Regions from separate parts of the Lysinibacillus sp. 1 U-2021 genome, predicted to be linked through region 1. Evidence: predicted binding sites of a transcription regulator. Region 1 holds the regulator's gene; each other region holds the start of a gene.

Region 1 (5,327 bases):
CTAAGCGTTATAGAAATTTCTTCAAAGGTAAATCCACGTTTGCGGAGCTTCACAATTTCCTCTACAGGTAGATCTTTTCGCTCCTGCCCCTGCGGATTACCTCGGTTCGATAAATTATTTTCTGGACGATAGCCGTTTTCTACAGCACGTCGCATACCTCGTCGAATTTTAGCATTATGGATTCTACGCTGATACTCCTCTACAATCGCTAAAATTTCAAGCAGCATCGTATCCATTTCATTTAATTGAACTGGGCCTGCATCACGCATCGAAAAAACGTCAGTTGCTGACTTTTGTAATAAATGTAATACAGCCATCCTTGCATTGCCTCGTCCTAAACGAGTTTCATCTTGGACAAAAAGAGCATTAATGTTCTTATCTTTTATAAAATCAAGCATTTCTAGTAAGCCTTCACGTTCTACATCATAGCCACTATGTTGATCTTTAAACACGCCCTTCACCGCATAGCCTTGCTCTTTAGCATAGCGCAGCAACTCTTCCTGCTGGCGCTCTAATGAGGAGCTTTGTGTTTCTTTTTCAGTACTTACGCGACAATAGACAACAGCCGATAGTTGATTATTTATCATTGTTCATTTCTCGCAATTTCGATAGTATTGATGGGACTGGCTTGATCACTCACTACAGGAATAACTAGAGATTTTCCCGCTACAATTTTAATATCTGCTAGTTCATTTTCCGTTTTTACAAGCTTTATCCAATCATCAGTACTCATTTTACCACGATATTGCTCAGCTAACGACCACAAGCTATCTCCATGTTCAATTTGAATTTCTGCGTAACTAACTTTTCCTGGATCAGTAATGTAAAGGTATGCTGCAAATAGTAAACAAGCTCCTATTAAAATTGAGATATGTGTGTTTTTCTTCAACCATGTCATAATCATTACCCCTTTTTAAGAATGTTTGTTCGGAATGTATGTTCCCATAATAAAGCGAACAAACGTTTTTGTCAAACACTTTTCGAACCTATGTTTGCATACATGTTCGCATTCTGTTATACTATCAAATAAGTAGAATGATATTAGAAAAAAGAGGTGAGCACTCATGAAAAAAGTTTCGAAAAGACAAGAGGACATTTTAGCTTTCATTAAGGAAGAGGTACGAGCTAAAGGATATCCACCATCAGTACGTGAAATTGGTGAAGCAGTTGGACTTGCTTCCAGTTCAACTGTTCATGGACATTTAGCTCGATTAGAACAAAAAGGCTTTATTCGTCGAGATCCAACAAAGCCACGCGCAATTGAAATTTTAGAGCCTGAAGAATCCATTCAAAAGCAACAGGTGATCCATGTCCCACTTGTCGGGAAGGTTACAGCTGGTTCTCCAATTACAGCAATTGAAAATATTGAAGAATACTTCCCATTACCCGATACGTATGGCACAAGTGAAGATCAATTGTTCATGCTAGAAATCATGGGGGAATCAATGATTGAAGCTGGGATTTTAGATGGAGATTTAGTCATTGTCAAACAAAAGGCAACAGCTAATAATGGGGATATTGTTGTAGCTATGACAGCTGAGGATGAAGCAACTGTAAAACGTTTCTTTAAAGAGAAAAACCATTTCCGTTTACAACCTGAAAATTCTTCTATGGAACCTATTATTGTCGATCAAGTTTCTATTTTAGGACAAGTTGTAGGTCTTTACAGACGTGTACATTAACGATTAAAGCAGGTTTTGAGGATTATGTTCCTTCTAAGAGCATGTATCCTCTTTTTTACGCAAAAAAAGAATCCATATACGATTGGATTCTTTGTATAATGCCCCTTCTAAGCTTCCTTCTTAAATTTTAAGCTCGCTTCAATAAAGGCTGAAAATAGCTTTTGAGCACTCTCATCTCCTGCTATGGCTAGTTCCTCAGGATGCCACTGAACAGCCAAGCAAAATGGCATCTCCTCATGAACTACCGCTTCGATAATACCGTCGCTGGATTTTGCTGCTACTTTTAATTTTTCTGCTAACACATTCACCGCTTGATGATGAAATGAATTCACTGCAATCTTCTCTTGTTCAACGATAGTCGCTAATAGATTGTCAGCAATAACCTGTACAGAATGGGTAGCTACAGCTCGACCTGATTGCTGCATATGTTGGAGTAACTTGGTACTAAAGTGATCACTATCAATATCCTGATATAAGGTACCACCTAATGCAACATTTAGTATTTGAATTCCTCGACAGATCCCGAAAATAGGCATCTTACGTTGGAATGCGGCTTCAATCAATGCTAACTCAATCGTATCTCGCGCTGGATGAATTTTTCCAAGCTTTAATGAAGGCTCAGCCCCGAATAGAAATGGGTGCACATCATGACCACCAGATAATAATAAACCGTCTGTAAGGGCTAAAATCTGGGCTGCCTCTTCTTCTACTCCAATTGGAATAATCAGTGGAATTCCACCTGCTTCAATGATGCTTTTACTGTAAGCAGCATTTAATTGAGAGGATAAATCATCCGCAACAAAGGCTGTAATACCAATAATCGGTTTCACTTGCTTCCCTCCAAATTCTTGAAAATTGCACAATTACCAAAAGCCTAGATACCAATTAATTAATACATCGCCATAGAAATAAACAATAACTGCGGCCAATGCAATAGATGGCCCAAACGGAATGGGTGTTTTTCTCCCCTGTTTGTTTTTCGATAACATGGTAATCCCGACAATCATACCAATCACTGCTGCTAAAAATAGCGTTAACAGTGTATCAATCGTACCCAGAACGAGACCAATTAAAAAGAATAATTTAATATCGCCTCCACCCATGCCACCGTTTGATAGCACAGCAATGATATATAATATGCCAAAACCAACCACAGCACCCACAAGAGAGTCCCACCACGGTGTTAATGGTGACAGCACTCGTCCAATAGCTAGCAAAGGTAAAAAGAATACTAACACCTTATCTGGAATTAGCATATAGGCCAAATCTGACACAACGATAATAACTAATAAGGAGATAAAAAGGAACGCTACTATCAATTCTATGCCCAAGCCTAGCTGCCAATAAGCAAAGGCAAATAATACACCTGTCATTAATTCTATGACTGGGTAAACCCAAGAAATTTTATTGCCACAACCCCGACATTTTCCTCCTAAAAATACATAAGACAAAACTGGTACTAAATCAAGCGCCGTTAGTCGTCTCTGGCATTTTGGACAATGTGAAGGAGGATGTACAATCGACTCCTTCTGTGGTACACGTAAGCCAACTACATTATAAAAAGAGCCAAAGACAAGTCCAAATAAAAAAATAAAGATCGTATAAGCCATTTCCAATTTTATGTCCTCCTAAACCAATAGGCGCCCATACAAATGAAGTATGGTGCGCCTATCAATAAAGTTTTATTGTTGTTCCTCGTAATAGAACGTCGTCACTTGCACTGTTGCCTTTAACGTAAGATCTGCATCTTTCTCAAGCTGTGCCTGCTCTCCTGGCAATTTAAATTCAATCTTATCGGTTTTCATGACACGCTCTAATTGTTCAACCTCCTGTAAAAAGCTTTCAAGAGAATTAAAATCAAGCGCACCCACCTCTAATATAAAAGTAATAAGCTTTAGATTAGTTGGTAAAGAGTCCTCCGAAAGAGATGCAATCGGTGTAGTACTCTCCTTGTTCTGCTGATCACCATTGACCTCTGCTTCAGCCTGCTCCAACATATTGAGATCATTCGATACATCAGAAGGTGTCACAGTGCCGTCTTCACCTTGAACCGTTAAAGACAGTATACGAGTTCCTGTCACCTCTTCAATCTCAGCTAAATCAAGAATAATCTTTTCAACGGCTCTTGTTGCAGGTAGCTTTTGTCTTAAGGCTAATATATTGATAGTAGGCTGTCCCTGCTCCTTGTCTAATTGTGCTAGTTGTTCTTTGACATTAGCTAATTCTTGCTGCACCTGCAATACATTACTCTCTTTTTCATTCACCTCATCCAATTTTGGTGACAGCAAATAATAATACAGCGCAAATAAAATAGCAGCTATCAACGCCAGTAACAAGATCATAGATGAATTTTTACTACTCGTTAATTTATTCATGAGCGTCGTCCTCCAGCTAAATACATAAAATCGATTGTTGCTGTGATGGACACTGAATATCGCGGTACTTCTTTAAATTTTTGTTGGGGTGTTAACGCCCTTTGTTCACCTAGCTCTATTTCAAAGTTTGAGACAGTGTTAATTTGAGCATCTGTAAAATAGCTACTCATTAAAAGTCGCTCCACATATTTCGATATATCTGTCATCGTTTCAAAATCCACTTCAATATTCACTGTGTTCTCTCCGAAAACGTAGCTACGTAAATAGGAATGAGTTGGTAATAAAGTTTTTGTTTCATCAATTAACGGTGTTACAGGATAAGAAACGCTTTGAATAAAAGTCACAGACTCTTCCAACGAACCCTGATCGACACTTTGTCGTGCGTCTAGCTCTTGCTGCAATTGATTAAGCTGTGTTGTTAATGCCTGTTCCTCTGCAGTCAATCGAGACAATTCACTTTTGGATGTAAAAAATAAAAAAAGGAAATAAGCTACAATAAGTCCCACAATGACAATCACCAAGCTATAAAAAAGCTTGGGAGAGGTTGTTCTTTTTTCAAGTTGTGGTAAGAGGTTTATATCTGGAACCATTAACGAACCTCCTTCAAAGCTAAGCCAAGCAACGTTGAAAATTCTCGCTTAAAGCGAGGAAACGATTTCTCAATTTTTTTCCCATCGACAACCCTCAGTGGTGGTTCTAAATTAGAAGCGAGTAAGTTCCCAATTGATTTCAATAGTGGGTTATCGCCAAGCATGATAATTTCATCCACTGTTTTTTCACCTTTATGTAAAGAAAACTTAAAGAAATTCATCATCCGATCAATCTCTAGAACCTGATCCATTACGACCATTTGATAATTCTCTGATTCGCCATTATAAATAAATTGATAGCTAAACTCATTCTCCTTCTTCCCCTGCCATTGCGTCATATCTACTTCAATGGTTTGATAGCGCAAAAACTCCACTTGGCCATTGGAAAAAATACTGATAGAGAGTTCATTAATCGACCATTCTGCTATTAAATATGTTTTATTAGGCATTAATAAGGACATGTGCTCTAATAAGCGTATATTACAAAGCGCACGAATATCGGCAGCTTCGGGTTCTAATGAAACATCTAACAGCATCCCTACTAGTTTCGTAATCTCTTCAGAAGGCGCAGCAAATAAGATAGCCTTGCCATCCTCGGCATCTGCATCATACACATCAATTAAAGGGTCCTGAAATGGTAAATGAATGGAATGTCCCAATTCCATCTCAGCATATCCTCT
Region 2 (5,327 bases), 2.1 Mb from region 1:
CCTTCCTTCATAACAACACGGTCGACTACTACTTCGATGGAATGCTTTTTATTTTTATCAAGTTCGATAGCATCATCTAAATCACGCAATTCTCCATCAATTCGTACACGAACAAACCCCTGCTTTTTTAAATCTTCTAGCAGTTTAACATGGGTACCCTTACGTCCAGAAACCATTGGTGCAAGGAGCTGCATCTTAGTTCTCTCAGGATAGGTTAATAAACGATCCACCATTTGCTCAATTGTTTGTGAAGTGATTTCTATACCATGATTTGGACAGATTGGTTTACCAATGCGGGCATAAAGTAAACGTAGGTAATCATAGATTTCCGTTACCGTACCGACAGTAGATCGTGGGTTACGACTTGTCGTTTTTTGATCAATGGAAATAGCAGGCGATAAACCTTCTATCGCATCGACATCTGGCTTATCCATTTGTCCAAGAAATTGACGGGCATAGGCGGAAAGGGACTCAACGTAACGACGCTGGCCCTCCGCATAAATTGTGTCAAATGCTAAAGAAGACTTTCCGGAGCCCGATAATCCTGTTAAAACGACTAATTGGTCACGCGGAATTGTGACATTAATATTTTTTAAATTATGAGCACGTGCACCTTGCACGACGATTTCAGTATTTTTCACAAGTCATTCACCCTTCTACCTTCAATTCAAATATTGTATCTCGTAACTCAGCCGCACGTTCAAAATCAAGCGCTTTTGCTGCTTCCTTCATTTCGACTTCTAGAGAAGCCAAGAGCTGTTCTCTTTCCGCCTTTGTCAGCTTTTTGCCTTTTGTGGCCTTTGTTACATAGGATTCCTCTTCTTCTGCTACTTGTGTTGCGCGAATCACATCTGGGATTTTCTTAATGATCGTTTGAGGTGTTATGCCATGCTCCTCGTTATAAGCCATTTGTAACGCACGACGACGTTTCGTTTCATCAATTGCCTTTTTCATCGAGTCTGTTACATGGTCTGCATACATAATGACATGACCATTCGCGTTACGAGCAGCACGACCAATGGTTTGAATCAATGAACGCTCTGAACGTAAAAATCCTTCTTTATCAGCATCTAAAATGGCCACAAGGGACACTTCAGGAATATCAAGACCTTCACGCAATAAATTAATACCAATTAGCACATCATACGTTCCTTTGCGTAGCTCACGGATAATTTCAATACGCTCTAGTGTCTTAATTTCTGAATGTAGGTATTCTACTTTTAAGCCCATTTCCTTCAAGTAAGCCGATAAATCCTCAGACATTTTCTTCGTTAGCGTTGTCACTAAAACTCGCTCATCTCGCGCAATTCGATCTTGTATTTCATCAATTAAATTATCGATTTGCCCTTCGATAGGACGTACATCAATTAATGGATCTAATAATCCAGTTGGTCGGATAATTTGCTCTACCATTTCTGGTGTATGCTCCAGCTCATATGGACCAGGTGTGGCTGATACATAAATTGCTTGATGTACACGATTTTCATACTCTTCAAAACGCAAAGGACGGTTATCAAGTGCTGATGGCAAGCGGAAGCCGTGTTCTACGAGCACACCTTTACGCGCTTGGTCACCATTGTACATTCCTCGAACCTGTGGAAGTGTTACGTGACTTTCATCAACCACGAGTAAAAAATCTTCTGGGAAGTAATCTAGCAACGTATATGGAGTAGCACCTGCTTCACGCAATGTTAAATGACGTGAATAGTTTTCAATCCCAGAGCAAAAGCCCATTTCACGCATCATCTCTAAGTCATAACGTGTACGTTGTTCTAAACGTTGTGCCTCTAGTAATTTATCTTCTGCACGTAATAATGCAAGTCGTTCCTCTAATTCTTTTTCAATATTTTCAATCGCTTTACGCATTTTCTCTTCTCGTGTAACGAAGTGGGATGCTGGGAAAATAGCAACATGCTCTCGATCCGATAAAATCTCTCCCGTTAGTGCATCTACCTCACGGATACGATCGATTTCATCCCCAAAAAATTCCACACGAATACAATGCTCATCACGAGAGGCTGGGAAGATTTCCACTACATCTCCACGTACCCGAAATGTTCCGCGAGTAAAACTAACATCATTTCGCTCATACTGAACGTCTACAAGCTTGCGTAATAGCTGATTACGTTCAATTTCCATACCTGTACGAATGGAAACAACCATTTCTCGATATTCTTCGGGAGAACCTAAACCATAAATGCAGGACACAGATGCAATAATAATGACATCCTCACGCTCAAACAATGCAGAAGTAGCAGAGTGACGCAGCTTATCAATTTCATCGTTAATACTAGAGTCTTTTTCTATATAGGTATCTGTCTGCGGTACATAAGCTTCTGGTTGGTAGTAATCATAGTAGCTGACAAAATATTCAACAGCGTTATTCGGGAAGAATTCTTTAAATTCACTATACAACTGGCCAGCTAGTGTTTTATTGTGTGCCATGATTAGTGTTGGTTTTTTGACTTGCTGGATGACATTCGAAATGGTAAACGTCTTACCTGTTCCAGTAGCACCAAGCAATGTTTGATGACGTTTGCCTGCTTTCACACCCTCCACTAATTCCGCAATGGCCTGTGGCTGATCCCCGTTAGGCTGATATGGCGCTTGTAAATCAAATGTTTGCACTCATGTCCCCGTCCTTTCCTTCCAATTTGTACATATATTTTAGCATAGCAATATTAAAATTTCGAACATTTAACGAACGAATGTTTGTAAAAATTTTTTTCATCTCTAAAATTTTTATTACATAATAATAAGGTCCATTTAACTTGTTACTCTTATAATAGCCGTTTTATTAGATTTTCAAGCTTCATCGATGGATGAGATTTCCTTTTTGCTTCATGTGTAGCTCATACTCTCTCAGGAGCCTGGCTCTCCTCCTTTTATGAGCGGATTCTACTTTATCGGAGCGCTTTCGCTTTTTTATAAACAGAGGCTCAAACTTTTTGAATGACTTTCCTCATTCTATAAGCAAAACCACTTCTTCTAATCAAAACATACACTCTTTATATCCACTGCAACTATTTTCAAAAGCAAAAAAATCCCACTCTCCAATAGATATGGAGAGCGGGTTCGTCAATAGGATTCTTCTTCTGTTTGGAGTAAGGAAGTTAGTTCGGATGCGTATTGATAAAATGCGTTTTCATCTTTTTCATCGAGTGCTCTATCAATCAGAACCATGAGCTGCTCTTGCCGATGCATACGCTGGATACGATTTAAAAATAAATCTAAATAAATCTCGTTTAATAATTTCTCTGCCTCATCAACTTTTTTCGACTGACCAACGGCTTTCAGAAAATCGGTATACGAATAATATTTATCCAACGATCTCACCTCGATCCTTTTCTAAATTATATGAAAATTGAAATTAAAAAGCAATGCTTACGATTCGAAAATATCTTAGATTAGCTATTAATCAATTGATATTTAGAGCAAATTCTCTAGGCATTTCGTGCTTTTATGAACGATTTTCAACTATTTCATCCAATTTAAGAAAGTCATATTCTGTTTTACACTACCGTTATCACTAGAAAAAAGGAGGCACTCCCTATATGACAACTAACTTTGTAAACGGCTACTTAATGTCATTCAATACTTATTTGCTGCAACCTATTCAGCATGAATCCAAAGTCTTCACGCATGTTATTGATAAGCATAATGAGCTGATTGTTACACGCAAACCGATGCATGTCCTTCGAAAATCCTGTCTCTCATTAGGATCTACCTATGAAGCCGCAAAACAATCGGCTAAACGTTTTTTCGGCAATCAACACAAGCTACCAATCGTCGTGGCCTTTGATTACGGTTATCCCTGTATTTTTCTGCCAACTTATTCTCCCAGCTCCATTCATAATATATGGATAGGGCTTCATGCAATTATTAATATTACACCTAGTGAAATGGGGTGTATTGTAACGTTAAAAAATAATAAACAAATCGAACTACCTATTCGATATGCTTCCATTAGTAAACAATTTCTTAACGCTTCTATGCTGTATAAATATTACATGAGTGAACGAAAACAGCTTAGCCAAGATGCACCCTATCACCCACCCTTTTAACAAAAATTCCCCAAGAGCATCTCACTCTTGGGGAATTTGGGTATTAATTTATTTTTGAACGTAAATAGGCATTAATAAATGGATCTAAATCGCCATCCATCACTGCACCCACATTACCTGTTTCTTCATTTGTACGATGATCCTTCACCATTGAGTATGGGTGGAAGACATACGAACGAATTTGGGAGCCCCAGCCTATTTCTTTTTGTTCACCACGTATTTCATCTAATTGTGCCTGCTGTTTATCAAGTTCTAATTGATATAGCTTCCCTTTTAACATCGTCATCGCTTTTTCACGGTTTTTAATCTGGGAGCGCTCAGCTTGACATTGTACGATCGTACCAGTAGGAATATGCGTAATACGAACGGCAGAATCTGTCGTATTAATATGCTGACCACCTGCACCTGTAGCACGATACGTATCAATTTTTAAATCCTCTGTACGAATATCGATTTCAATATTGTCGTCAAACTCTGGCATAACATCACAGGAAACAAAAGACGTATGACGGCGGCCCGACGAATCGAATGGAGAAATACGTACTAGACGATGCACACCCTTTTCCGCTTGTAAATAACCGAAAGCATTGTGACCTTTAATCGACAATGTTACAGATTTAATTCCGGCTTCATCTCCTGGTAGATAGTCCACTGTTTCCACTTTAAATCCACGCTTCTCAGCCCATCGTGTATACATACGTAATAGCATTGAACCCCAGTCCTGTGATTCCGTACCACCAGCACCAGGATGCAGCTCTAAAATGGCATTGTTTTGATCGTATGGGCCACTTAGCAGTAATTGAAGCTCAAAATCAGCCATCTTTTGTTGGAATTCTGCTAGTTCTTTGCCTAGTTCTTCTTGTAATTCTTCGTCTGGTTCTTCACGTAAAAGTTCCAGTGTCATATCTAAATTTTCATGTGTTTCCACTAAATCTTTATATTCATTGACAATAGCTTTTAAGCCATTTCCTTCATTGATAATCACCTGAGCACCCTGCTGATCATCCCAAAAGCCTGGCTCTAGCATCATTTCATCTAGCTCCTGAATACGTGCCTCTTTGTTCTCTAAGTCAAAGAGACCCCCTAAAGTCCGCCAATTTTTTGGCTGTAGTGTCTAACACATTGCGTACATCTGCTAATTCAATCATCGTTAAATCCTCCGAACGTTAGTCATGGAGCTAACACTTTATTCATAAAGCCCCGTATCTTTTTATTATAACGTTTTTAGAAACGAAAACATACTATATAGCAGATGTTTTGTGC
Region 3 (5,327 bases), 2.2 Mb from region 1:
GATAATTCTATCTTGAATGCCTTGCCAAATCGGTGCTGCTTCATGCAGCTTTTCTAAACCTTTTTCAGTGAGCGTTATTTTTTTGGTACGAGCATCATTGGTATCTCGCTTTAACTCAACATAGCCATGTTGCTTTAATAGATTAATATTACGTGTTATAGTGGTTTGATCCAGTTGTAAAATTTCACCTAAACGGCTGATTGAGACAGCTTGTTGAAGGTCAATATGTGCAAGCATTGAATATTGTGTAACTTTTAAACCTGTAGGCTGTAGCAGCTTATCATATAATTGTGTGACAACCCTTGTTTTTTTTCTAAGGTTTGCACAAACACAAATTTGTGTATAATCAATATTTTTAAGTTGATTCTTCATCGACAGTACTCCTTTAAGGGGATTCTACTCATTATAAGTATACACCCAATAACTAGAAATTACTTCTTGACAGCTTTATGAACGCTTACTATGATTATACATGTATATACATATAAATGAAATAAGCAGACTTAAACATGTATATACATGTTTTGTAGTCTATCAAAGAAAAGAAGGTGTTGAGGTGAAACGTGTTCATTATAGTTGGTTTATTTTAATCGTCACATTTTTCTCGATAATTGTCGCAGGAATTACAATGTCATCATCTGGCGTGTTTATCGACCCTCTTGAAAAAGAATTTCACTGGGATCGTTCAACCATTGCTTTAGCCTTTGCTGTAAGTTTGTTTTTATATGGCATATCTGGACCATTTATGGCTGCATTACTTGAAGTCATTGGCTTAAAGAAAATGATGCTAGGTGCTATGGCAACTTTAGTATTAGGAATGACTTTAACATTTTTGATGAGTGAATCCTGGCAGCTAATTGTTATTTGGGGGGGCATTATTGGTCTTGGAGCAAGTCTTTTTTTAACTGTCCTTAGCCCATATGTTGCGAATCATTGGTTTGTAAAACGCAGAGGATTAGCGGTTGGTATTTTAACGGCAAGTACAGCCACGGGCCAGTTAATTTTATTACCAGTTCTAGCTATCATTATTGAACACTATTCTTGGCGATGGGCTATCGCATTAATGCTACTCCTTAGTATCATAATGTTTTTCATGATTGCGCTTTTTATAAAAAATAGACCTCAGGATATGGGGTTAACTCCTTATGGACAAGAGGAGGCTATAGAGGAACAACAAATACAGCAAAAAAAGAATCCAATAGCTATGGCTTTTAAAGGTTTATTTGAGGCGATTAAGGTTAAAGCATTTTGGCTCTTAGCAGGTAGTTTTTTTATTTGTGGGCTATCGACAAGCGGATTAATTGGTACTCATTTTGTTTCTTATTGTATTAGCTTTGGCGTTCCTTTAGTCACTGCCGCATCATTCCTTTCTTTTATGGGCATTTTTAATTTATTAGGTACAACTGCGTCTGGCTGGTTATCTGATCGCTTCGATAATCGGTGGTTATTGTTTTGGTATTACCTGTTAAGAGGTGCATCTTTATTATTGCTCCCTTATGCACTCGCACAAGGATCATTTGTTTTATTAACGATTTTCACGATTTTTTACGGACTAGATTGGATTGCTACAGTGCCACCAACCATCAGTATGACACGACAAATTTTTGGTATGCAAAAAAGCAGTATTATCTACGGCTGGATATTTGCTTCACATCAAGCAGGAGCAGCGGTTGCTGCGTATGGTGGGGGGTTAATTTATAAATTTTTCAATTCTTATACATGGGCATTTTTCCTTGCAGGAATGTTTTGTGCAATGGCCAGTTTATTCGTTATCATTGTTAAAAAACAAACACCCCAGCAAGCGTAAACACATAAAAGTTGAACCTCGGTAAGATGAGGTTCAACTTTTTTAATAAAGAATCTTTTGACATAACACAAACAAAAGTTTATAATATAAACAAATATAATAAAAGGTGATGCTATGAATGAAAGAGAACAGGCGGTGCTTGCTTTAATTCGCCAGAATCCGTTTATGTCTCAGCAAGAAATGGCAGATGCAATGAATCTGTCGCGTCCTGTGCTTGCTAATTTAGTGTCTAGTTTAACGAAGCAAGGAAAAATTGTAGGTCGTGCTTATATATTACCCGAAGAAAATGAAATTATTTGCATCGGTGGAGCTAATTTAGACCGCAAATTCCATGTAAAGGGCAATGTTCAATTTGGAACATCTAACCCTGCCAGCTCTTCCTTTAGTGTAGGTGGCGTTGGTCGAAATATTGCTGAAAACTTAGGCAGATTAAATCACCAAGTGACGTTACTGACAACGGCAGGTAAGGATGCTGATTGGCAAGTGATCCAAGAGGCTTCGGAATCCTTTATGAATCTACGTTATGTAGAGCAGCTTGCAGAGGCTTCCACAGGTTCTTATACTGCCATCATGGATGAACAGGGTGAGCTAGCACTAGCTGTAGCAAATATGGAGGTTTACGATCTTCTGTTACCGAGCTTGTTGAAAAAACATGAAACAATGCTTGTAAACGCGGGCTGTTTTATTTTGGATTTAAACTGTCCAAAAGAAACTGTGGCGTATATCCAGCAAGTAGCCCTTGCTCGTGATATTCCACTTGTCATTGTGCCAGTATCTTCGCCAAAAATGAATCGACTACCTGAAACATTACAAGGCGTAACTTGGTTTATTTGTAACACAGATGAAGCGGAAACGATTGTTGGACATAAAATTGAAAACGCTACCCATTATGAAAAAGCTTTACAACAGCTCCTACAATTAGGTGCCGAGCATGTCATTATCACGGCTGGCAGCAAGGGCGTTTATGCAGCATCTACAACGATTGCCCCTTGTCATGTTGCCGCTAAAGTGATTGACAAAATTGAAGATGTGACAGGAGCAGGAGATGCCTTTGTCAGCGCTGTTATTCACAGCTGGCTGACTGGACAATCTTTTGAGACATGTATTGATGCTGGATTAACCAATGCAAAAAATACATTGGCATCTCCTTATACAGTAAGACCTGAATTATCAGTAGATTTGTTGAAAAATGAAATGGAGGAATAACAACATGAAAGAATTCATCGTATTATCAGAAGAAGTAAAAGCAGGACAAGCAAAAGGTCTACCGATCGTTGCGTTAGAATCAACAATTATTTCACACGGTATGCCATACCCACAAAACGTGCAAACTGCGCGTGAAGTTGAGCAAATTATTCGCGATAATGGTGCAGTCCCAGCAACAATTGCATTAATTGATGGGAAAATTAAAATTGGTCTATCAGATGAAGAGCTAGAAATGTTCGGTAATGCTCAAGGTGTTGCAAAAGCTTCACGTCGTGACTTAGGCTACTTACTAGCAACGAAAAAATTAGGTGCGACAACAGTTGCAGCGACAATGATCTGTGCAGAGCTTGCAGGTATTGAAATCTTTGTTACAGGTGGTATTGGTGGTGTACATCGTGGTGCGGAAACAACAATGGATGTCTCTGCTGATTTAGAAGAATTAGCACAAACAAATGTTGCCGTTATCTGTGCGGGTGCAAAATCTATTTTAGACATCGGTCTTACATTAGAATATCTTGAAACAAAAGGTGTGCCAGTGGTTGGTTATGGTACGAATGAATTACCAGCATTCTACACACGTCAAAGTGGATTTGATGTAAACTTCCAATTAGATACGCCAGAAGAAATTGCAGCAATGCTATCTGCGAAATGGCAATTAGGCTTAAAAGGTGGCGCTGTCATCGCAAATCCAATTCCTGAGTCTGAAGCATTAGAGCATGCATTTATTACAAACATTATTGAAAAAGCTTTAGTTGAAGCTGAAGAGAATGGCATTCAAGGTAAAAATGTTACACCATTCTTACTTGGCAAAGTTAAAGAATTAACAGAAGGTAAAAGTCTTGATGCCAACATTGCATTAGTGAAAAACAATGCAGTAGTCGGCGCGAAAATTGCTGTAGCTTACAATCAATTACATTAATCAATTTGTCGAAACAAGGACTCTTTGTGACGTGAAGTCGCAGAGGGTCTTTTTTATTAAAAAGAAGAATATTTTTTCCATTTTTCGAACTGTTCACGAGATTAACTAAACTAAATGATACAGTCTCTTTACAATAGACCACAATATTTTATACAATTAAGTTTATATCTAATCTGAAAAATTTGACGAGCAAGGTGGACATGTTATGGCGAAAGAGCAAATTTTGACTCCTGAGGACGTTTTTGAGTTAGTCAAATCCTACATGAATGATGAAAATGTCGCATTCGTGAAAAAAGCATATGAATTAGCAAGGGATGCCCATATTGAGCAATTCCGTAGCTCTGGTGAACCGTATATTATTCACCCAGTACAAGTAGCAGGTATTCTAGCTGAATTACAAATGGACCCAGAAACTGTAGCGGCAGGTTTTTTACATGATGTTGTCGAAGATACCGATTTTACACGGGATGATTTGGTACGTGAATTTGGCGAAGAGGTGGCCGTGCTTGTTGATGGTGTTACCAAACTAGGGAAAATTAAATATTTATCTAAAGAGGCGCAGCAGGCAGAAAATCATCGGAAAATGTTTGTGGCTATGGCGCAAGATATTCGTGTCATCCTCATTAAGCTAGCAGACCGTCTTCATAATATGCGTACGTTAAAGCATTTACCTGCTGAAAAGCAACGACGCATTTCAAAAGAGACGCTCGAGATTTTTGCACCACTTGCTCATCGTCTTGGAATTTCGACTGTAAAATGGGAGCTTGAAGATACAGCACTGCGCTATTTAAACCCACAACAATATTATCGTATTGTCAGTCTGATGAAGAAAAAACGTGATGAACGTGAAGCTTATTTAGAAAATGTGATGGCTGAGATGAAATCACAACTGAATGAGGTTGAAATTGACGCAGATGTCTATGGTCGACCAAAACATATTTACAGTATCTATCGAAAAATGGTGTTACAAAAGAAACAGTTTAATGAAATTTATGATTTATTAGCCATTCGTGTTCTTGTCGATAGTATTAAAGATTGCTATGCCGTATTAGGGATTGTGCATACACTTTGGAAACCAATGCCAGGACGCTTTAAAGACTATATTGCTATGCCAAAACAAAACCTGTACCAGTCTCTACACACGACTGTTATTGGACCTTATGGTGATCCGTTGGAGGTACAGATTCGTACAAAGGAAATGCACAAAATTGCAGAGTACGGGATTGCGGCGCACTGGGCATATAAAGAAGGTAAAAACGTTGATCATCAAAAGCAAAATGTCGACCAAAAATTAACGTGGTTCCGTGAAATTTTGGAGTTTCAAAATGAATCTTCCAACGCAGAAGAATTTATGGAATCCTTAAAATTTGATTTATTTTCTGATATGGTTTATGT

The links. Region 1 encodes LexA, which represses DNA repair genes until DNA is damaged. Its sites were predicted from a motif close to CGAACATATGTTCG; they were not measured.
Region 2: a site for LexA is predicted at 2,702-2,715, ahead of uvrB (excinuclease ABC subunit UvrB). Genes of this name have one in related genera too.
Region 3: a site for LexA is predicted at 1,876-1,889, ahead of QH639_RS10735 (carbohydrate kinase). Genes of this name have one in related genera too.

The regions. Positions count from the first base shown of each region.
Region 1 covers NZ_CP123966.1:4,321,871-4,327,197, forward strand. Annotated here, with positions in the region: gene QH639_RS23055 (YneB family resolvase-like protein) at 1-587, opposite strand, end outside; gene yneA (cell division suppressor protein YneA) at 584-898, opposite strand; gene lexA (transcriptional repressor LexA) at 1,065-1,682, shown strand; gene QH639_RS23070 (gamma-glutamyl-gamma-aminobutyrate hydrolase family protein) at 1,790-2,512, opposite strand; gene QH639_RS23075 (prepilin peptidase) at 2,546-3,298, opposite strand; gene QH639_RS23080 (hypothetical protein) at 3,365-4,057, opposite strand; gene QH639_RS23085 (PilN domain-containing protein) at 4,054-4,647, opposite strand; gene pilM (type IV pilus biogenesis protein PilM) at 4,647-5,327, opposite strand, start outside.
Region 2 covers NZ_CP123966.1:1,454,492-1,459,818, reverse strand. Annotated here, with positions in the region: gene uvrA (excinuclease ABC subunit UvrA) at 1-641, opposite strand, end outside; gene uvrB (excinuclease ABC subunit UvrB) at 649-2,628, opposite strand; gene QH639_RS07565 (IDEAL domain-containing protein) at 3,079-3,327, opposite strand; gene QH639_RS07560 (competence protein ComK) at 3,555-4,064, shown strand; one part of gene prfB (peptide chain release factor 2) at 4,108-5,136, opposite strand; one part of gene prfB (peptide chain release factor 2) at 5,138-5,212, opposite strand.
Region 3 covers NZ_CP123966.1:2,111,370-2,116,696, reverse strand. Annotated here, with positions in the region: gene QH639_RS10745 (MarR family winged helix-turn-helix transcriptional regulator) at 1-372, opposite strand, end outside; gene QH639_RS10740 (MFS transporter) at 557-1,807, shown strand; gene QH639_RS10735 (carbohydrate kinase) at 1,922-3,013, shown strand; gene QH639_RS10730 (pseudouridine-5'-phosphate glycosidase) at 3,018-3,932, shown strand; gene QH639_RS10725 (RelA/SpoT family protein) at 4,138-5,327, shown strand, end outside.